DNA from 4 places in the Streptosporangium sp. NPDC005286 genome. Region 1 is predicted to be linked to each of the others. Evidence: riboswitches for the same ligand, from Rfam matches in the RefSeq annotation. Region 1 holds a riboswitch; each other region holds the start of a gene.
What was found. Region 1 has a riboswitch for cobalamin ahead of ABZU75_RS37800 (ABC transporter substrate-binding protein). Riboswitches for the same ligand answer to the same signal wherever they lie in the genome.
Positions count from the first base shown of each region.

Region 2: it holds a riboswitch for cobalamin, as region 1 does, so the genes downstream of both, ABZU75_RS15000 (ribonucleoside-diphosphate reductase subunit alpha) here and ABZU75_RS37800 (ABC transporter substrate-binding protein) in region 1, are expected to answer to the same signal.
Region 3: it holds a riboswitch for cobalamin, as region 1 does, so the genes downstream of both, metE (5-methyltetrahydropteroyltriglutamate--homocysteine S-methyltransferase) here and ABZU75_RS37800 (ABC transporter substrate-binding protein) in region 1, are expected to answer to the same signal.
Region 4: it holds a riboswitch for cobalamin, as region 1 does, so the genes downstream of both, ABZU75_RS06880 ((2Fe-2S)-binding protein) here and ABZU75_RS37800 (ABC transporter substrate-binding protein) in region 1, are expected to answer to the same signal.

Region 1 is NZ_JBEXGU010000167.1:9,241-14,640, reverse strand. It holds gene ABZU75_RS37830 (ABC transporter permease) at 1-930, shown strand, start outside; gene ABZU75_RS37825 (hypothetical protein) at 986-1,327, shown strand; gene ABZU75_RS37820 (hypothetical protein) at 1,463-1,657, shown strand; gene ABZU75_RS37815 (hypothetical protein) at 1,641-1,826, shown strand; gene ABZU75_RS37810 (hypothetical protein) at 2,380-2,664, shown strand; gene ABZU75_RS37805 (hypothetical protein) at 2,658-2,849, shown strand; cobalamin riboswitch at 2,864-3,063, shown strand; gene ABZU75_RS37800 (ABC transporter substrate-binding protein) at 3,277-4,227, shown strand; gene ABZU75_RS37795 (iron ABC transporter permease) at 4,224-5,300, shown strand; gene ABZU75_RS37790 (ABC transporter ATP-binding protein) at 5,297-5,400, shown strand, end outside.
Region 2 is NZ_JBEXGU010000033.1:5,487-10,886, forward strand. It holds gene glmS (glutamine--fructose-6-phosphate transaminase (isomerizing)) at 1-1,086, shown strand, start outside; gene ABZU75_RS14995 (tripartite tricarboxylate transporter substrate-binding protein) at 1,192-2,214, shown strand; cobalamin riboswitch at 2,219-2,421, shown strand; gene ABZU75_RS15000 (ribonucleoside-diphosphate reductase subunit alpha) at 2,537-4,792, shown strand; gene ABZU75_RS15005 (ribonucleotide-diphosphate reductase subunit beta) at 4,859-5,400, shown strand, end outside.
Region 3 is NZ_JBEXGU010000043.1:36,334-41,733, forward strand. It holds gene metE (5-methyltetrahydropteroyltriglutamate--homocysteine S-methyltransferase) at 1-1,448, opposite strand, end outside; cobalamin riboswitch at 1,549-1,768, opposite strand; gene ABZU75_RS18120 (GNAT family N-acetyltransferase) at 1,828-2,838, shown strand; gene ABZU75_RS18125 (O-acetyl-ADP-ribose deacetylase) at 2,937-3,449, opposite strand; gene ABZU75_RS18130 (helix-turn-helix domain-containing protein) at 3,532-3,852, opposite strand; gene ABZU75_RS18135 (serine hydrolase) at 4,040-4,984, opposite strand; gene ABZU75_RS18140 (AbrB/MazE/SpoVT family DNA-binding domain-containing protein) at 5,137-5,388, opposite strand.
Region 4 is NZ_JBEXGU010000011.1:84,344-89,743, reverse strand. It holds gene ABZU75_RS06900 (helix-turn-helix transcriptional regulator) at 1-325, opposite strand, end outside; gene ABZU75_RS06895 (NUDIX hydrolase family protein) at 668-1,204, shown strand; gene ABZU75_RS06890 (hypothetical protein) at 1,439-1,669, shown strand; gene ABZU75_RS06885 (leucine-rich repeat domain-containing protein) at 1,815-2,753, opposite strand; cobalamin riboswitch at 3,021-3,147, shown strand; gene ABZU75_RS06880 ((2Fe-2S)-binding protein) at 3,208-3,987, shown strand; gene ABZU75_RS06875 (SAM-dependent methyltransferase) at 4,033-4,851, opposite strand; gene ABZU75_RS06870 (hypothetical protein) at 4,980-5,400, opposite strand, start outside.

The DNA of each region.
Region 1 (5,400 bases):
ATCGCCTGGGGGCAAAAACTGCGCCCCTTCGCCGACGAGGAATGGTGGCCGCTGGCTCTGTTCGCCGCCTTCATCGCCGTGACCTGCTACGCCGCCTACGCGCTAGCTGCCCGGCGCGACGTCGCAGCCGGCCTGCTACCGCCCAGGCTGGGTCCCGCGCAGGCCGCGCCCGGCCTGGCTGGCCCGCTCGCGCTGGCCTGGCGCCTGCACCGCGGGCTGCTGCTGGCCTGGTGCGCGGGCTTCGCCGTCTTCGGCGCGGTGATCGGCAGCGCCGCCGACGCCGCCTCCTCCGCATTGCGGCAAAACGCCCAGATCATGGAGATGCTCAACCGGCTCGGCGGCGGAACCGACCCGGCCGACCTGTTCATCGCCGTGCTGATCGGCATCTTCGGCATCGCCGTGTCCGGCTACGCCATCCAGGCCGCGCTGCGGCTGCGTACCGAGGAGAGCCTCGCCCGCGCCGAGCCGCTGCTGGCCACCGCGGTCAGCCGCGTCGGCTGGGCGGCCGGCCACACGCTGTTCGCCGTGCTCGGCCCGGCGGTGGTCCTCGCCGTGACCGGCCTGGCCGTCGGTCTGTCGTACGGTGCGGCCTCAGGAGACATAGCCGCCCACCTGCCTGCCACGCTGGGCGCGGCTCTCGCTCAGCTCCCCGCGGTATGGACCTTCTCCGGTCTGGCCCTCGCCCTGTTCGGCCTGCTGCCCCGCCTGGTCGCCGCGGCATGGGCGGTCCTGGCGCTGTTCCTGCTCTTCGGCCAGGTGGGCGCGCTACTGGAGCTGCCCCAGGTGCTGCTGGACCTGTCACCCTTCAGCCACCTGCCCACACTACCGGGCGGCGATGTCTCGGCGACCCCGCTGGTGGCCATGACCGCGATCGCCGCGGCGCTGACCATCGCCGGCCTGTACGGCTTCCGCCGCCGCGACGTCGGCTAAGCGTGTTCTTTAACCTCGGGCCTCGAACGGTTTTCGGGGGGTGCGGGTGGCCTCGGTGACTGAGACACCGTCGTCGACCAGGCGGCGCAGCGTCGCCGGTTCGGCGGACCCCCGCAAGACCTTCACTGGCGCTGAACCCGCCGCGGTCGACGCTCAGCTGGGTGGGTTCTTCCACCTGGACGTCGCCGCCCGCCGCCGGGCGATGGCCGCCAACGGGGCTCGCAACCAGCTCGGGCGCTGCAGTTGGGCACGGTGCGTTTCCTGGGCACCTTCCTACTGGACCCCCAAGTTCCGCCACCAGCACCTGGCCGGCCTTGGGCACCACATACGGCTCGGCGAAACTGCTGCCCGCGTCACCGCCGAGGCTGCCCCCGCCACCCGCTGGCGTCCCCGCTGACCTCATTCACAGAGACCCGCTCCGGTGGAAGATGATCTCCATCAGCGCGGAGCTCAGTAAGAAATTTCTGACCGTCTTCCCTGGTCAGATAGTTTCGTCGGCGCCCGAGTAAAGGTCGATAGCGGAGGGCCAGAGGTGGACGACGTTCTCGCCGCTGACGAAGCCGGCAACCTTCTGACCGCGTTTCATCTGGTTACGGAGGAAGCTCGCTTCGATGACGGACCCCTGCCGCTGGCGCTGACGGCGGTGTGGAATGACGAGCGGCTGCTGCTGGTCTCACCGCCTGCGCCGGTGCTGGGAACTGCCCGGCGACATGATCGACCCGAGTGAGACACCACGCCAGGCGGCCTTGCAGACCGGCCTGGAGGTCGCTGACCTCGTGTTTGCCGGACACGCGCGTTTCGTGCTCGGCCCCGAGAGGCGCGTCGAGTACGCGGCCCTCACCACCGCGCACCCTGGCTTCACCCCCAACGAGGAGATCAGCGCGATCTGCTGGTAGGACGGCGTTCAGCCCCTCGTCGGCCGCGTCGAGCTGCTGGACGCCTATCTGGGAAAGCTGGCCAGGGGCAGGTAGCTCTGGATAGACCATCAGTGAAGCGCAGGACTGATGTCAGCGGAAACGCAGGTCTGTGACAGTGAAGTCGGGCAAGCGCAGAACAATGTCAGCAGGATTCAGCACCCTATGAGTGCGGAAACAGCCTTGGCCGTCGAGCCAGAACGCGCAACTCAGAAGCCCAAGAAGGGACAGCCGGTATCCGACTGCTGCCAATGAAACTCTCGTGGCAGTTGGCGCTTTGATCACCCGGAGCGCCTGGCGCCTCAATCGGCCGACGGTCTCCCAGCTCGCGATCAGTCGCCTTTGGCCGTCGAGTCGGCGCCCCGGTCCGGATGTGCCACGCCCGGATCTCAGCCGCTCACTCCGACCATGCACGCCGGGCCCGGCATCCGCTCCCCGCCCAGCCGGGGAGGCATCACGACCGCGTGCACGATGCCCGAAGAACGCATCCGCAGGTTGGACGTCGGCGTAGGCGGCCCTCGCCGCGGCGGCGATCGTGGCCAGCGCCTCGTACCGGCCCGACGCGCCCTCCACAGGCTCGCGGTGGTGCGGTCCATGGTCGCGGGTGGCGGCGATCGAGTGGCTGGATCCGCTGTGGCCCGCCGGTCACTGGGTCCCCGAGCAGATCCGGGCGGCGGGCGGTGAGCCGCTGCTGGCCGAAGCGGGCGAGCACACCACCGCCATCGGCTGGGAGAGGCTGCGAGCCTCCCAACCCGAGGTGGTCCCGCTGATGCCCTGCGGCTTTCCTCCCGAACGGGCGCGAGCGGAGTGGCTTTGCTGACCTGCCATCCGGGCTGGGCCGACCTGCCGGCGGTCCGCGCGGGCCAGGTGTGGGTGCTGGACGGACCGGCGTACTTCAACAGGCCCGGGCCGCGCGTGGTACGAGGGGTGGAGGTCCTCACCCAGGTGCTCCACGGTGTGCGCGCCGGTGCTCCCGTCGAATGTGGGGAGGCGCGCCGGGTCTGACGGGTGGTACGCACTTTGTCGTTGATGGGTGGTGTGCGAGCATGGTCGGCGTAGGCGAGCGCGGAACGAGGAAGCCGGTGTGAATCCGGCGCGGTCCCGCCACTGTGATCGGCGAGCGAATCCCGACGAAGCCACTGCCCGGATAACGGGTGGGAAGGCCGGGAGGAGCGTTGACCCGAGAGCCAGGAGACTCACGCGGTCGCCTCCTCAGAGAAATTGGGGCGGATCTCCCCAAGAGAGGAACGGTGATCGCCATGCCGCGCATCTGGCATGAGGGCCTTCGGGATGCCCGCGTCACGAGCTTCTTTTAAAGATCCGGCTCCTTGCCCCATCCCGCTCATCGGGCTCAGCCCGTGAGTGAAAGGACCTGTTCATGACGAGCCGACGCTCGCTTTTCTTCCTCCCACTTCTAATATCCGCCTTGCTGGTGGTCGGCTGCGGAACCACCGAGCAGACCGCCGGTCCCACGGGCGCCGCGAACCCGGCGGCGAGCTCGGCCGCCGCGGGGTTCCCCCTCACCGTGACCAACTGCGGCGTGACCACTACCTTCCAGAAGCCACCGCAGCGGGCGGTGACACTCAACCAGCACGTCACCGAGATCATGCTCGCTCTCGGACTGGAGAAGTCGATGGTCGGGACCGCCTACCTCGACGACGAGATCCAGCCCGACTACCAGGCCGCCTACAACGGAATCAAGGTGCTCGCCGAGGAGTACCCCTCTTACGAGGCGTTGCTGTCGGCCGAGCCCGACTTCGTCTACGGCGGATTCAACAGCGCCTTCGCCGAGAAGGAGGGGCGCGGCCGGGACGCCCTGGCCAAGGCCGGGATCGACTCCCACGTCAACATCGAAGCATGCCCGACCGGTCCGGTGACCATGACCCAAGTCGAGGACGAGATCCGGACGATCGGCAAGATCTTCGGCGTGCCCGACCGCGCTGAGCGGCAGATCGCCGCGATGCGCGGCGTGCTGGACGGCGTCAAGGCCAAGATCGACGGGGCCGACCCGATCAAGGTGTTCGTCTACGACAGCGGCGACAAGACCGCCTTCACCGCTGGCGGCGCCGGAATCGGCAACGAGATGATCAAACTGGCGGGTGGGACGAATCTGTTCGCCGACCTTCCCAAGTCCTTCGGAGACGTCTCCTTCGAGCAGGTCGCCGAGCGGGCGCCCGACGTGATCGTCATCTACGACTACGGCGACGATTCCGTGGAGGGCAAGAAGAAGTTCCTGCTCGCCAATCCGGCCCTCAAGGACGTGCCCGCGATCAGGGACCAGCGGTTCGCGGTGCTGCCGCTGTCGTCCACGGTGCTGGGCGTACGGATGCCCTCTGGCGTGGAGTCACTGGCCCGCCAGATCCACCCGGACCGCTTCGCGTGACCAAGATCGCCCCGTCCAGGCCGTCGGCACCCGTGGTCGTCGGCGGTCGCGGGCGCGTGCCGTACACGCTGGTCCTGGCGGTGCTCGCCGTTGCCGTGGTGGCGGCCGCCACGGCCGGGGTCGCGGTCGGTTCGGTGCGCCTGCCGTTCGGCGAGGTGTGGGCCATCGTGCTGCACCGGCTGTATGCGCCTCTGGTCGAGCCCACCTGGGCGCCGGTCCGGGAGACGATCGTGATGGACGTCCGCGTCCCTCGCATTCTGCTGTGCGGCGTGGTGGGCGCGGGGTTGTCGGTGTGCGGGATGGCCCTGCAGGCGCTGGTGCGCAACCCGCTGGCCGACCCGATGCTGCTCGGGGTGTCCTCGGGCGCGACGGTCGGCGCGGTCGTCGTCATGGTGTTCAACGTCTCGCTGCTGGGGGCGTTCTCGCTGCCGCTGGCCGCTTTCGCCGGTGCCTTCGCGGCGCTGGTGCTGGTCTACTTCCTGGCCCGCACCGGCGGGCGGATGACGACGGTGCGGCTGGTGCTGTCCGGGGTCGCCACGGCCGAGGTCCTCTCGGCGGTGGCCAGCTACCTCATCGTCACCTCCAACGACCCGCACAAGGCCGATTCGGCGCTGCGCTGGATGCTGGGCGGCCTGGCCGGCACCACCTGGGACCTCGTCTGGATCCCCGCGGCGGCAGTGCTGCTCGGCACCGGCGTGCTGCTGGGTCTTGGCCGCCCGCTCAACCTGCTGCTGGCCGGGGAGGAAGCCGCCGCCGCCCTGGGGCTGAACGTGCACCGCTTTCGCGGCGCGCTGTTCGCGCTGGTCGCCCTGATGATCGGCGCGATCGTCGCGGTCAGCGGTTCCATCGGGTTCGTGGGGCTGATGCTGCCGCACGTGGTGCGCCTGCTGGTCGGCGCCGACCATCGGCGCGCGCTGCCCGCTGTCGCCCTGCTAGGCGCGGCCTTCCTCATCGCCGCCGACCTCGCCGCCCGCAGTGTGATCGCCCCCGAGGAGATCCCGATCGGCATCCTGACCGCCCTGACCGGAGGGCCTTTCTTCCTGTGGCTCATGCGGCGGAGGGCGGCCCGGTGACCCCGGCGGACAGACCCGCGGCTCTGCGCCTAGAGGGCGTCGGCGTCGTCGTCAGCGGCAAGGTCCTGGTGCGGGAGGTGTCCTTGGACATCGCCCCGGG
Region 2 (5,400 bases), on a different contig from region 1:
GGCGGTTACGAGCACTACCTGCTCAAGGAGATCTCCGAGCAGCCCGACACCGTGGCCAGGACGCTTCGCGGCCGTCTGGACGACCGCTTCCACATCGCCCACCTGGGCGGCCTCGACATGGACGCGCGGGAGACCCGCTCGTTCCGCCGGGTGAAGATCATCGGCTGTGGTTCCGCGTACTACTCGGGCCAGATCGGCGCGCAGCTCATCGAGGAGCTGGCGCGCATCCCGGCCGACGCGGAGCCGGCCAGCGAGTTCCGCTACCGCAGCCCGGTGGTGGAGGCGGACACCCTGTATGTGGCGATCAGCCAGTCGGGGGAGACCTACGACACCCTCGCCGCCGTCCAGGAGCTCAAGCGCAAGGGCGGCCGGGTGCTCGGCATCGTCAACACCGTGGGCAGCGCGATCGCCCGTGAGTGCGACGGCGGCGTCTACCTGCACGCGGGGCCCGAGGTCTCGGTGGCGAGCACGAAGGCGTTCACCTCGACCGCCGTGGCCTTCGCGCTGCTCGCACTGCACCTCGGCCGGGTGCGTGACCTGTCCCCCGCCGACGGCCGCCGGATCTGCGAGGGCCTGCGGAGGCTGCCGGACCAGATCAAGGAGATCCTGACGCTGGAGCCGCGGCTCAAGGAGCTGGCGCAGAAGTACGCCGGGGCGCCGAGCATGATGTTCGTGGGCCGGGTCCGGGGATATCCGGTGGCCCGCGAGGGCGCGCAGAAGCTCAAGGAGATCTCCTACGTGCACGCCGAGGCGTACCCGGCCAGCGAGCTCAAGCACGGGCCGCTGGCGCTGATCGGCCCGGACATGCCGACCGTGGCGATCGTCCCCGACGACGAGCTGCTGGACAAGAACCTCACCACGCTGGGTGAGATCCGCGCCCGGGGCGGCCGGGTGCTCATGGTCGGTCACCGCACGGCCGACCCCAAGCTGGCGGACGACTGCGTCGTGGTGCCCAGGAACGAGACCGAGCTGGACCCGATCCTGCTGTCGATCCCGCTCCAGCTCTTCGCCTACCATGCCGCCGTGGCACTGGGGCGGGACGTCGACAAGCCCCGCAACCTGGCCAAGAGCGTCACGGTGGAGTGAGACGGCTCCCGGGGCGGCCGCCGGTGGTGGCCGCCCCCGGTCTGTAACAGATAGTGATAAGGAGGTAACCTATGGTATAGGGGGTTCTTGGGGGAAGGGGCGCTTATGCGCCGTAGGAGGTTTTTCGCGCTGGTGGCGGGTGCCATGGTCGTCGCGGGCTGTGACCTGAACGGTGACTCCGCCGACTCGGCCGTGGGCCGCCTGAGCATCCTCGAACCCACCGCCGACGGCCACGGCTGGGACGGGATCGCGGGCAGGCTCGCCTCCGTCCTGGTCCTGTCGGGGCTGGCGCGCTCCGCCATGGCCGTCGAGCGGCCGGGAGCCCTGGGTTCCGTCCCGCGTGACGCGTTCGGCGCCGTACACGGCTCGTTCACACGCGAGGGCAGGGTGCTCGTCACCGCGATGCCGATGGTGACGGCCGCGGAGATCGCCAACACCGCCGCGGTGGTGGACGCCACCACCCCTCTCGCCCGCCTGGTCGGCGACTGGACGGTCCTGGTCGTCCCCTCGGACTCCCACCTGCGCACCTTCGAGGACTTCGCCGCGGAGCTGCGCCGCAACCCGGCGGTGCTGACGGTCGGCGGCCGGCCGGAGGGCGGTTCCGACCACGTGCTCTACGGCATGATCGGCAAGTGCCTCGGGGTGGACGCCCGGTTGCTGGAGTACGCGGGGTTCCTCGGCGCCGAGGATGCCGCCGAGGCGCTCCAGGTCGGACGGGTGGCGGCCCTGCTGGGGTCGGCCCGCGCCCTGCGGCCCGAGATCACCGCGGGCCGCCTGCGTCCCCTGGTGGTCTCCTCGGGCAGCCGGCTCGACGGGATCGACGCGCCGACGCTCCTGGAGGTCGAGGTCCGGCTGGAGTACAGCGACTGGTGCGGCCTGCTGGGACCCAAGGGCATGAGCCAGACGGACCGGGACGCCGCGATCGCCCTGTGTGACAGGATCGACGCCGCGCCGCGCTGGCGCGCCCTGTGCGCGGCCAATGGATGGAGCCGGGTCTACCTCAGCGGTGACGACTTCCGCCAGTGGCTCTTCACCGAGACGGCCCGCACCCGCGGGGTGCTTCACGAGCTCGGGCTACTGAAGTCCTCCGACACAACTTGTTGGGGTAGTTGCGTCAGACGCCCCTAGATGTAGGATCCTGCTCGTTGCTGGTTCGCCCCGGGAGGGGCGAGGCAAGAGGGAACCCGGTGAGATTCCGGGACTGCCCCGCAGCGGTGAACGGGAACGAAAGCCGTCATGTGAGCACTGGGTGAACCATGCCCGGGAAGCGACGGCCGGTAGGCATGCGCAGGGCGCCCGTGAGTCCGAAGACCTGCCGGCGACGTGATTGTCCAGGGCCTCGTGGGAGGGCCCGCGGAACGAGGCGGTCCGGCGTGCCCGGGATCGCTCGCGGACGCGTGCCCCTCCGGCGGAGCCGTACGGGGAAGTCAGAGCGAGCGAGGAACACCACGTGACACAGGCCTTGGCAGAGACCGCAGCAGGGATCGCGGCGGGAACCGTGGCGGAGAACGCCGGGAACGCGCCGGTCGATCGCAGGCTGGCCATCGACGAGGCGGCGGCCCGGGTGATCACCGACCCCGAGAACTCCAGGGTCGCCGCCGCGCTGCTGGCCGAGCTGATCGCCGACGAGGCCGCCGAGCACGGCGTCCGCGACTTCTCCGAGTCGGTCGCCGCGACGCACGAGGCGGGGCTGATCGCCGACGGGCTCGCGGAGTTCGTGGCCGCCCACGCCGGAGTCCTGGACGCGCTCATCGAGCCGGACGCCGACGCCAGATTCGAGTACTTCGGGCTGCGTACCGTCTACGACCGCTACCTGCTGCGTCACCCGCGCACCCGCAAGGTGCTGGAGCGCCCGCAGCACTTCTTCCTCCGGGTGGCCTGCGGCCTGTCCGAGACCGTCGAGGAGGCCGCCGAGCTGTACGCGCTCATGGCCACCCTGTCCTACCTGCCCAGCTCGCCCACGCTGTTCAACTCCGGCTCGCGCAGGCCCCAGCTCTCCTCGTGCTTCCTGCTCGACTCGCCCCGCGACGAGCTGGAGGCCATCTACGAGCGCTACGGGCAGGTCGCGCGGCTGTCGAAGTACGCCGGGGGCATCGGGATCGCCTGGAGCCGGATCCGCTCGCGGGGCTCGCTGATCCGCGGTACCAACGGCCATTCCAACGGCATCGTGCCCTGGCTGCGCACCCTGGACGCAAGCGTCGCCGCGGTCAACCAGGGCGGCCGCCGCAAGGGCGCGGCCTGCGTCTACCTGGAGCCCTGGCACGCCGACATCGAGGAGTTCCTCGAACTGCGCGACAACACCGGCGAGGAGGCCCGCCGCACGCACAACCTGAACCTGGCCAACTGGATCCCCGACGAGTTCATGCGCCGGGTCGAGGCCGACGGCGTGTGGTCACTGTTCGACCCCAAGGAGGTCCCGCACCTCACCGACCTGTACGGCGCCGCGTTCGACGACGCCTACCGGGCCGCCGAGGCCGAGGGCCGGTTCACCGCGCAGCTCCCCGCCCGCACCCTGTACGGCCGGATGATGCGCACGCTCGCCCAGACCGGCAACGGCTGGATGACCTTCAAGGACGCGGCCAACCGGACCTCCAACCAGACGGCCAGGCCGGAAAACGTCATCCATCTGTCGAACCTCTGCACCGAGATCCTCGAGGTCACCAGCGACGCCGAGACCGCGGTCTGCAACCTCGGCTCGATCAACCTGGCCGCCCACCTGTCCGGGGAGTCCGGAGACGGGATCGACTGGGCGCGGCTGCGCGCGACGGTCCGCACCGCCGTGCGGTTCCTCGACCGCACCATCGACCTGGGCTTCTACCCGACCCCCGAGGCCCGGGCCGCCAACCAGAGGTGGCGCCCGATCGGGCTCGGCGTGATGGGCCTGGCCGACGTGCTGTTCACGCTGCGGCTGCCGTTCGACTCGCCGCGGGCGCTGGAGCTGTCCACCCGGATCTCCGAGGAGATCGCGCTGGCCGCCTACCGGACCTCCTCGGACCTGGCCGCGGAGCGGGGCCGCCACCCCTCGTACCAGGAGACCAGGGCCGCCGCCGGGGTGCTCCACCCCGACCACTACGGGGCCGCGACGTCGGCCGCGTGGACGGAGCTCAGGGAGCGGATCGCCGGAACGGGGCTGCGTAACTCGCTGATGATCGCGATCGCGCCCACGGCCACGATCGCCTCCATCGCCGGTTGCTACGAGTGCATCGAGCCGCAGGTCTCCAACATCTTCAAGCGCGAGACCCTCTCGGGTGAGTTCCTCCAGGTCAACCGCTATCTCGTCGCCGACCTGCGGGCCCGGGGGCTGTGGACCTCGCGGATCCGTGACGCGATCAAGCGCGCCGACGGCTCCGTCCAGGACATTCCCGAGATCCCCGCCGACCTGAAGCTGCTCTACCGGACCGCCTGGGAGCTGCCGCAGAAGGCGCTGATCGACCTGGCCGCCGCACGCACCCCGTACATCGACCAGTCGCAGTCGCTGAACCTGTTCATGGCCACGCCGACCATCGGCAAGCTCTCCTCGATGTACGCCTACGCCTGGAAGTCGGGCCTGAAGACCACCTACTACCTGCGCTCGCGCCCGGCCACCCGGATCGCGCAGGCCACCGTGGCGGCACCGGTGGCCGGGGAGGTCCCCGTCCCCGTCCTCGACCCCCAGGCCGTCGCCTGCTCCCTGGAGAACCCCGAGTACTGCGACGCCTGCCAGTAGACCTGCCGGCGGCCCGTCCCGAGGGCACCCCGTCACCCCTCAGCCACTCCGAAAGGCATTTTCCCGATGTTGCTCGACCCCGGCATGGATCTCACCCTGCGGCCGATGCGCTACCCCGAGTTCTACGAGCGCTACCGGGCCGCGATCCGCAACACCTGGACCGTCGAGGAGGTGGATCTCGCCTCCGACCTGGCGGACCTGGCGAGGATGACGCCCGAGGAGCGTCACCTGATCAACCGCCTCGTGGCGTTCTTCGCCACCGGCGACTCGATCGTGGCCAACAACCTCGTCCTCAACCTCTACCAGCACCTCAACGCCCCCGAGGCGCGTCTCTATCTCAGCAGGCAGCTGTTCGAGGAGGCGGTGCACGTCCAGTTCTACCTGACCCTGCTGGACACCTACCTGCCCGATCCCGATGAGCGGGTCAAGGCGTTCGCCGCGGTCGAGCACATCCCCTCGATCCGCGACAAGGCGGAGTTCTGCTTCCGCTGGATCGACTCGCTCGGCGGGCTGACCCGGCTGGAGACCAGGGAGGACCGGCGGACGTTCCTGCTCAACCTGATCTGCTTCGCGGCGTGCATCGAGGGCCTGTTCTTCTACGGGGCCTT
Region 3 (5,400 bases), on a different contig from region 1:
CGTTCGGGCTCGCCGTGGACGAGGACGTCCAGGCCGAGTTCCTCCTGCAGGGCGATCACCCGTTCGACCTCCTCCCTCATGGCCTGCTGGTAGGCCGCGTGGGTGAGCTGCCCGGCCTTGTGGGCGGCGCGGGCCTTGCGGATCTCGGGGGTCTGCGGGAACGAGCCGATGGTCGTGGTCGCCAGATCCGGCAGGCGTAGCGCGGCCCGTTGGGCGGCGAACCTCGCGGCCCGGTCGCCACGGCGGACGCCGTCGCCGAGCATGTCGAGACGGGCCCGGACCCGGTGGTCGACCGTGGCGGCCTCGGCCTCGGTCTCGGCGGCGGGGAGCGGGCCGGGGGCGTCGGAACGCGAGGCCCGGCCGAGGGCGACGACTTCGGCGACCTTCTGCCGGGCGAAGGCCAGACGACCCCGGACGGCCGGGGCCAGCGCGGTCTCGGCGTCCAGGTCGAGCGGGACGTGCAGCAGCGAGCAGGAGGTGCTCACCTCGACCTGGTCGGCCAGGCCGAGCAGGACCGCGCAGGTCGCCTTCGCCCGCTGAACGTCGGTACGCCACACGTTGCGGCCGTCCACCACCCCGGCGACGACGGTCTTGCGGGGTAGTCCGCCGACGGAGGCGAGCACGCCGAGATTTCCCGGCCCGGCGACGAAGTCCAGACCGACCGCCTCGACACGGGTTGCGGCCAGCATGCGCAGCGCGTCCGCGTCGACCGTACCGAAGTAGGTCGCCACCAGGATCCGGGGCCTGTTGGGCAGCTCGCCGAGGCGTTCGTAGACGCGGGCGAGCGCGGCGATCTCCTCGGCGTTCCGGTCGGAGGCCAGGGCGGGCTCGTCGAGCTGTACCCACCGCGCGCCCGCCCCGGCGAGCCGTTCCAGCAGGTCGGCGTAGACCTCGACGAGCTCGTCGAGCAGGTCGAGAGGCCGGAATTCGGCGGGCGCGCCGGGCGAGGCCTTGGCGAGCAGCAGATAGGTGAGGGGACCGACCAGCACCGGGCGGGTCTCCACCCCCAGGGCCCTGGCCTCCGCGTATTCGGCCAGCGGCTTGGACCGTGCCCCGTCGGCCAGCCGGAACCGGGTGTCCGGCCCCACCTCGGGCACGATGTAGTGATAGTTGGTGTCGAACCACTTGGTCATCTCCAGCGCCGGGACGTCCTGGACGCCGCGGGCCATGGCGAAGTACCGGTCCAGGCCGGTCAGGTGCCGGTAACGGCCGGGCACCGCGTCGACCATGACGCTGGTGTCGAGTACCTGGTCGTAGAGGGAGAACGTGTTCGACGGGATCGTGTCGAGGCCCGCGTCGCGCAGGCCCGTCCAGACCTCCTGGCGCAGGACCTCGGCCGTCTTCGCCAGGGCGGTGGCGTCGGAGCGCCCGGCCCAGTAGTCCTCGGTGGCGAACTTCAGTTCCCGGTGTGTCCCGATACGGGGGTATCCGAGGATCGTCGTTTGCATGGCAGCTTCCCTCGCTGAGCCACGGGCGGCCGGGCAGGAGGGAAGGAGCGCGCGGCGCGCGTCCCTGGCCCTCCCACGAGGCCGCGGACCACCGCGCGCCGAACGGCGCACGGGCGGAGGCAGGTCTTCGGACTCGCGGGCGCCACACCTGGGACAGGCATGTCCTACTGGCCGTCGCTTCCCAGGCCCAAAGGCCCAGTGCGTGGTGACGGCGGTCGTTCCCACTCACCGCTGCGGGGCAGTCCCGGATTCCCACCGGGTTCCCTCTTACGACATCCAGATCCCGGGGACCTGGATGAACCATCCGCGCCCAGGAGTCTAACCGGGCGGGCGGCATTTATCCCGTTGAGTTCTCGGAGACGATCTGTAGGTTGTCAGCATGTCTTCGTCGCTTCGCCTGGAGAAGGTCACCGCGGACAACGTCGAGGCCGCGTGCCGGCTGCAGGTGCGACCCGACCAGGAGGAGTTCGTGGACCCGGTCGCGTGGTCACTTGCCGAGGCGTACGCGCAGCCTGAGATCGCCTGGCCTCGACTGATCTTCGACGGCGAGCAGCTGGTGGGCTTCGTCATGGGCTTCTTCATGGTCCGTTTCAACCCGGACGACCCGGATGACACGCCCCGCTGTGGAATCTGGCGGCTGAACATCGCCGCCGATCAGCAGGGGCGGGGATATGGCCGCTTCGCGGTGGAGTCCGTGTGCGCGGAGGTCCGCAGACGTGGACAGACCCGCGCGACGGTTACCTGGGCTCCGGGAGAGCACGGGCCCGAGCGCTTCTACCTCCGGCTCGGCTTTCGCCCGACCGGCGAGAAGAGCGGCGATCAGGTCGTCGGCGAGCTGGCCCTGACCGGGCACCGAGATGCATTCCAGATGGGCCCGGCCGAGGTCCGCCGTCTGACGACCGAGGACTGGAAGACGTTCCGTGATGTCCGGCTCGCGGCACTGGCGGACGCACCGGAGGCCTTCTCCTCCTCACTCGGGCGGGAACAGGCGTACGACGAGGCACGGTGGCGTGCCGGGATGCTGCCGGAGCGCGGGGTGAAGGCGGTCGCGGTCGTTGAGGGCCGGGTGGCCGGGGTCGCCGGAGGCTGGGTGCCCGAAGACCGGGGTGGGGCGGTCGAGGTGTACGGCATGTGGGTCGATCCGGCCGCGCGGGGCGCCGGGGTCGGTGCCCTGCTCGTCGAGGAAGTCGTCGCGTGGGCCGCCGAGCACGGGCATCGGAGGGTCGAGCTGTGGGTCGTGGACGGCAACGACGGGGCGGCCCGGCTGTACCGGCGCCTGGGCTTCGAGGCCACCGGCGAGTCCGAGCCGCACACCAACGACCCCGGCGTCCACGAACGGCTCATGGCCCGCGTGCTCGACGCCCGGCCCCGGGGCCCTCACGGCACCTGAGGGTTCGTTAGGGCTGGGAGGCTTCGCCGGCGAGCTCAGGCGACCGGTGTGTTGGAGAGGCAGGCACGGCAGCCTTTGTGTCAGTGGTTCGCCACCCCTCACCCGGCGTCGAGTGCCCTTTCGAAGACGGCGTAGGCGTCCGGGGTGAACAGTACGAACCGCAGATCCGTGACCTGTGTCGGTGCGCTGCGTACGGTGCCGAGCGCGATGCGGGCGGCGTCGTCGATGGGCCAGCGGTAGATCCCGGTGGATATCGCGGGGAACGCGACGCTGGTCGCACCCAGCTCGTCGGCGACCCGGAGCGACTCCCGGTAGCAGGAGGCCAGCAGGTGCGAGCGGTCCTCGGTGGCGGAGAAGACGGGGCCGACGGTGTGGATGACCCAGCGGGCCGGCAGGTCGCCCGCGACGGTGGCCACGGCCTGGCCGGTCGGCAGCCCCTTGCCGTAGTGCGAGGCGCGCAGCTCGCGGCAGGCGGCCAGGATCGCGGGGCCGCCACGCCGGTGGATGGCCCCGTCGACCCCGCCGCCTCCCAGCAGCGAGGAGTTGGCGGCGTTGACGACGGCGTCGACCTGCTGCGCGGTGATGTCCCCCTGGACCAGCGTTACCTGCATGAGGTCGAGTCTGCCAGCGGAACCTCGATTCCCGGCGCCGATTCCACCGGCTTGACGCGGGTCCTCGCGCACCCGCTGAACCTCAGCCAGGAAGATCGTGAGGTTTCACCGGAGCGCCGGAGCGCTCGGCCACGTCGATCGCGGCGGCGGCCAGGGCCAGCACGGGGAAGATCGCATGTGACGGTACCCGGTAGACCCCCCGCTCGGGCTGCTCGACCAGCCCGGCCGAGGCCAGCGTCTTGAGGTGGTGGTACAGCTGGCCGGGGGAGGCGAGGGCCAGCTCGGCCTGCAGGTCGGCGACCGGCTTGGGCCCGACGACCAGCAGCTGCAGGATCTCGAAGCGCGCCGGATGCCCGGCGGCGGCCAGCACCGCGGCCAACGGCCCGGTCGGCTGCTGAAGCAACCAGCCGGGGCTGCGGGCCACTTCCCACAGCCACTGGTAGCCGCCGAGCCTGGCCTGGCCGCCGTAGGTGATCAGGCCGGTGTCGTCGCCGTCCGCCGGTGGCTTGGGAACGGTGAGCGCGGCCTCGAGGGCGGCGACCCGCGCCTCGAGGTCCTGGAGCCGGTCGTCGACACTGGTCAGGGTTGCCTCACTTCAATGCTGCGCGGACTTTCGCGAAGAAGACGGGATCGGTCGCCATCCGCACGATGAACTGCTGATGAGCATAGCTGCGCATCCCGGAGAACCAGGTCGCCTCAGGCAGTCGCCGCAGTGCGAGGACGGTCTCGCGCGGCTTCTCACCTGGCCGGACGATGTACATGGCCTCGCTGATGACGCCGGGCAGCGCGCCCCCCTTGGTGCCGATGAGGAGCGTGCGGGGGTCGGCGCCGGGCTGGCGCATCGGCCACTCCAGGTGCTTGCTCGCCGTCTTGTCCTTCCTGAGTCCGGCGAGCACTTCGCGCAGCACGCCAGGTTCGACGCGGGTCACGGTTTCGGCCCAGGCAGCCTGCTGGGCGAAGCCGGGGAGTGTGGGCCGCACCTGCGTACCGGCCTTGACGTAGTTCTTCAGACAGACGTCGGCGGGCAGCGTGCAGCCGCCGAAGGCGCGTAGTATCTCGCCGTTGATGGTACCGACGCCGGTCTGCGCGATCTTGCGCAGCGCGCCGGGGCCGAGGCGGTCGCGCAGCAGGTCGGCGGCGGCGTTGTCACTCTCCTCGATCATGGCGGAGACGACCTGGTCGAGCGTGACGCTCGCACCGGGCTTGAGCCGTTCGAGCGCCGCTTCGTGGGCACCACCGTCGGTGCCGGGCAGGTGGTAGGCGTTCCACAGGGCCATGGAGACGCGTTCGCCCGGCTTGACCCTTCCCTTGCGGACGGCGTCGGCGTAGGCGGCGAGATGGATGATCTTGGTGGTCGACGCCACAGGGGTGAGGCGATCGGCGTTGTGGCTGATGCCCCGGGTCACCAGCGCGACGTCGTCGGGGTGGGCCTGGATGTAGGCGAGTACGGCCTCAACGTCCTTGAGTTCGGCGGGGGCGGCGGGGTCGGCGCCGGCGCCGGTCATCGGGACCGCCAGCACTGTGGTCAGGAGCATGCTGAGGATGGGTTGCATTCCTCGATTTAACCATAAATTCGAAATTTCGGAATACCGAGTTTTGGGGCTGACGGGTAGCGGCCGTGGTCACCTCTGGCCAGGGCGGGTGGCGGTCCTCTCCGGTGCCGCCGACGTCGCCGTGGCGGCACCGGTCAGCTCCAGCTCTCGCGACTCGTCTCGACGTCCACGGCCTCGGTGAAGCCGGGGATGGTGCCGATCACCCCGTCGAGGCGGCTGCGGTGTCGCCGGATGACGATCTGGCCACCCTCTTCGGCGATGTCAACCAGGTCTCCCGGGTGAAGGCCGAGCGTGCGCGGCACCGATGCCGGCAGGGCCACCTGGTTCTTGCTGGAGATGCGTGCCGGCCCCGTACGCCTGGCACGCGTCCTCTTGCCGTGCTCCATAACCTTTGCGGT
Region 4 (5,400 bases), on a different contig from region 1:
GGGAGATGTCGGCGTAGGTGAGAGCGCGCCTGATGGCGGGCATCGCCGCGTGCACCGCGTCGGTGCGTCTGTCGGACCCTCGGTAGGGCTGGCCGTTGATCTCGGCGGCATCGACCCCGCAGGCCCTTGCCACAGCCGCCACAAGCGAGGGAGTGGCCGGTTTATGACCCGCCTCGACCTGCGCGATCAGGCTGCGGGAAACATTGGCCCTGGCCGCCAGGCCGGTTTGGGTGAGCCCTCTGCGTTTACGCGCCCTGGCAATTCGACGCCCAGTGCTTTCATTCTGACCACCGCCCAGGTCGGGGTCCCATTCATGCCTGGCCATCTCGCCACCTTCTCTCGCTCACGCGACGTCTTCACGATAGCGGCCTGAGCATTTCACCGAGATGAACATTCCCAACAACCGGTTCTCTTTCCAAGAGGTCTATGTCGGGTCTGCGGTGAATCATAAGAGCCAGATCGGAGCGGTGATGAACAGGGTCTGCGCGCGGTGGATGGCGGCGCGTTCGGCATGGCGAGAAGCCGGTACGCCTGGCAATATCGCGAGCATCGACTCCACGACCGGCGTACCGCGAGCGAGGCCGGGCGGCGCCCCGTCGGCCCTGACTTTCGGCAGGTCGCCGGGGAAGAACGCGTTTCCGAGCCCACCGCGAAGTACGATCGATCAATGACCGAAATGACCGAAACCACGCCCGGCTGGCTCTCTCCCGAAGAGCTGGAGTCGACCCGCGCGCGAATGCCGATCCTCTACGTCGACGCCGTGCCGGTGCGAGTCGACGAGGCCGGAGTGGTCACGCATGTCGGCCTGCTGCTGCGCATCGGAGCGGACGGGACGGTCAGCCGCGCCCTCGTCTCCGGCCGGGTGCTGCACCACGAGCGGGTCCGCGACGCGCTCATCCGCCATCTGGAGAAGGACCTCGGCCCGACGGCACTGCCCAACATCCCCGCCTCTCCGCAGCCGTTCACCATCGCCGAGTACTTCCCGACGCAGGGCGTCACGCCTTACCACGACCCCCGGCAGCACGCGGTCTCCCTCGCCTACGTCGTCCCGGTCGCGGGTGACTGCCGCCCCCGGCAGGACGCCCTCGACCTTGTCTGGTTCACTCCCGAGGAGGCCTCGTCACCGCTGGTGCAGCAGGAGATGCTCGGCGGGCAGGGCACCCTCCTGAAGCAGGCCCTCGCCTACGTCGGCCGCCTTTCCTGACCTTCCGACGCTGGAAATCCCCGCCGGCGCGAGGAGAACGGGCCGCTGTGCCCTCGTGGGACCAGGTCCGCCGACGCCTGCCCCGGCGGTGTTGTCGCGGTGCGGACCGCGCCGCCCGGACGGCGTTCTGGTACAGCATGCGCTGGTCCCAAGCCGATTGCAGCCGCCTCCAAGACGTCTCCAAGGCGATCGAGAGATCGTCGATCATTCTCAACGACGGAAGGAGGACCTCTCATGAACAGAAAGCACAAGGCCATCGCGGTCATCGCGATGTTCTTCGCACTCGGCGGTGCGCAGGCGCTCACCGCCGGTTCCGCCTTCGCCATGCCCCCCGTGTGCAACCCCATACATGACTGTGGCGAACCTGGACAGCACACCGGAGGCGGAGGTGGCACCCCAGTGCCGCCGCCCCCGCCGCCCCCGCCGCCGCCGCCGCCGCCGAGCACACCGGGTACTCCCCGCTGAGGTCCGCCGCCCGTCTCGGGCCCATCTTCAGATCCGCTGCACCCGTGAGTTGACGCGCCTTCGACCTTTGGCAATGGGTTCTCATTGCGAAGATCGATAGGAGGTTCATGGGATGCCGCCCCGACCCGGGCGGCATCCTCGAAGCTCAGCGGGTGCGGCTGGCCAGGAAGCGGCGCCATTCCGGACGGGTTCGCGCGAGTGCTCGCAGCGAGGCCGGAACCTGGGGCCTGGGGTCGTTGCGGTCCAGGCGCAGTTCGGTGAGCGCGGTCAGCTCACCCAGCCACTCCGGCAGCTCGGCCAGCCGGTTTCCCTGCAGATCGAGCTTGGTCAGGGGGGTGAGGGTCCGCATCGACGCGGGAAGGGCGGTCAGCTTGTTCTTGCCCAGGCTGAGGGATCTGAGGGCGGTGAGTTTGCCGATCGACTCCGGCAGCTCGGTCAGCCCGGTGTTCCACAGGCCGAGAGAGGTGAGGGCGGTGAGGTTCCCGATCGACTCCGGCAGGCCGGTCAGTGGGACGCATCCCATATCGAGATGCTCCAGAGCGGTCAGCTCGCCCAGCCACGGAGAGAGGTCGGCGGGCCGGCTGTATGTCAGGTCCAACCAGGTGAGGGCGGTGAGACGGGCCATCGACGCCGGGAAACAGGCCGGCCCGGCGTACCACATGCGGAGCCTGGCGAGCCGGGTGAGGTCGCCGATCCACTCGGGCACCTCCTCCAGGTCATGGAGGTTGCTCAGGTCGAGTTCCGTGAGACCGGTGAGCTCGCGCATCGAGTCGGGGAGGCGGCGCAGTCCGGTCACCGAGACATCGAGGCGGACCAGTCCGGTCAGCTCGCCGATCCACTCGGGCAGGGCGGTCAGCGTACGGTTGCCCCCGAGGTAGAGCTCGGTCAGCGCGGGCAGGTCGGTCGGGAACCGGGGAAGCTCGGTCAACCAGTTGGACCTCAGGCGCAGCACCCGCAGGCCGGGAAGCTCGGCCACCTCCTCGGGCACCCGGGCCAACCCGAGACCCGACAGGTCCAACGTGTCAGAACCCTCGCGCAGGTACGTGTTCATCCGCCGCCGAGCGGTCCGAAGCACGGAATCCACCGCTGCCACCCTGATTCTCTCCTTGCCGTCAACAAGATGTGATCGGCGATCACGGTAGCGATGAGGACTTGCGACCCGGTTGTGGATCATTGAACTTGTCTCGTCCTCGGGGCGCGGGGCCGCTGGTCACAGCATGATCGCGAGTTGGGCAAGGTATCGCCGGTACGCGGTGAAAAGCGCGCCGCCGGAAGCGGTGGCCTCCTTGGGCAGGCCCTCCCACCGCGAATCACGCGGGCCGTGCGACCATGACAGCGAAGGTGACGGCGGAACGAGGAAGCCGGTGTGAACCCGGCGCGGTCCCGCCACTGTGATCGGCGAGCGGACCCCGACATCGCCACTGCCCGGGTACGGGTGGGAAGGCCGGGCGAGCTTGGACCCGAGAGCCAGGAGACTCACGCCGTCGCCTCCTCAGCGAAATTGGGGCGGAACTCCCCAAGAGAGGAAGGCGGTTGCCATGCCGTGCGACTCACGCGCCGGTGCTCCGCCCGGACTGCTGCCCGCCGCCCCGGCCGTGGTCGCCGGCGCGGTCGCCGACGTCCGCGCCATCGGCGGCTACTTCGGGATCGAGACAGGCGAGGCCGAGGCCGGATGGCGGCCGTTCACCGATCTGTGGACGGATCCGGGCGTCCTGGAGGCGAGAATCCACGACATGGCCGGACGGCTGGACACCACCGAGCACCGGGTGGCCGCCTCGATCCTGTTCCAGGGCCTGGCCGCCCGCCTGTGGTCACCGTCCATCGGCGCCGTGGTCGCGCACGACCTGCTCATCGACCTGGCCCCCGAGCACCTGTACTGGCGGCCGGCCCCCGACCCGCTGCCGCTGCGAGCCACCCGGCTGTCCGGCTGGGGCGTCCGCGACCCCGCGCGGATCACCGAACCGGTCTACCGCGGCATCATGGCCGAGATGCTGGAACCGCTCGCGGAGGCGGTCCGGCGGATCGTGAAGATCGCGCCGGGGCTGTTGTGGGGCAATGCGGCCTCCGCACTGGCCGGAACCATCGGCGCCTTCACCCACCGACGGCCCGACCTCACCGCGAAGGCCGTGCGGCTGGGCCGCGAACTGCTGGACCGGGATCTCCTGCGCGGCACCGGCGAACTGACCGAGCCCGTACCCGGCCGTCCCTTCTTCGTCCGTCGCAGCTGCTGCCTGTACTACCGCCTGCCCGGCGGCGGCATGTGCGGTGACTGCGTCCTGTTGCCGGCCCGCCGGCCACAAACCCGCCGCCCTGGCTGACGCTCTTCACTTCGCGCCTTCCCAGTCCAGTTCGCCTGGAGGCGGTCAGCTACGTCCGACGACGCCGAGGATGCCAGGCTTGGTGAAGTCGACGGTGATCTTCTCTCCGTACTCGTCGTACTCGGAGCGCCACGCCTCGACCGGGACGATCCCCGGCTCCAGCAGCTCCATTCCACTCAGCAGCTCGGCCAGCTGTTCCGGGCCGCGCGAGGTGAGCGCCCCCGCGCTGGTCGAGCGGTAGACCTGCTGCCCGGCCTCGTGCACCTCGGCGCTGACGTTGGCCTCGAAGGCGTGCGTGACGATCAGATGGCTACCCGGGGCCAGCCGTTCGCGGATCGTGGTGATGATGTGGGCGACCAGGGCGTCGTCGGGAATGAAGTGCAGCATCGAGATCAGCAGCACCGCGACGGGCTGGGTGAAGTCGACGGCGCTCTCGATCTGCGGGTCCCTCAGGAGCTTCTCGGGTTCCCGCATGTCGCCCTGGACGACAGAGGTGAGGTGGTTGTCCTCCAGGAGCGCACGGCCGTGCACCAGGACGATGGGGTCGTTGTCGACATAGACCACCCGGGTGTCGGGCGTGATGCGATGGGCGACCTGGTGCACGTTGTCCTGCGTCGGCAGTCCCGACCCGATGTCGAGGAACTGCCGCACGCCCTGGCGCACGAGCAGCTCGACGACTCGCGAGAGGAACGCCCGGTTCGCCCGGGTCATCTCGCGGATACCGGGCACCACCCGCATGAACTGTTCCGCGGCCGCCCGGTCGGAGGCGAAGTTGTCCTTGCCTCCGAGGTAGTAGTCGTACATTCGAGCGACACTTGGGGTGTTCGGGTCGATACCCGCTGGAACAGCCTCTTGCTCGGTCATGCCCTCACCCTTCTTCGCCTCCGGAGAGGATATGGGGAATCCGCAAGATAATGGATCTTTGCCGACAAACCATGTGCGACCACCTGCCAGGGCGAGCACGACCCCCGCACGCTCCGGAGTCCTAGGGCCTACCTGTGCAGCGAACTGGAGCTGTTCTCGGTGCTCCGGTAGCTCTGGTGACCGGGCACCCAGGTCCGGGTCTCCGTGCGGTCACCGTTCCTGACCGTCAGCGTGCCCGAGGGCTCGTAGTCCTCCGACAAGGGTGACCAGGGCGGCAGGGGTTCAGGATCGGCGTACGCGACCGGCGCGGTGAGCGCCACCGCTGAGGCGGCGAGAACGGCGGTGATGAGATAACGGACAATGAACATTTGTTCCCCCAGAAGGTGTAAACGGTACGGCGGGGATATTTCCTCATAAAAGGCAAAGAGAACCACGCCGATGATCAAGACTCTGACCGATTCGCATTCGGCACGGCCGCCCGCTCCGGGACCGCTCATCCCGGCGAGAACCGGCGGGTGTCCGCCGAGAGCCTGATCGTCGACGGCGGGC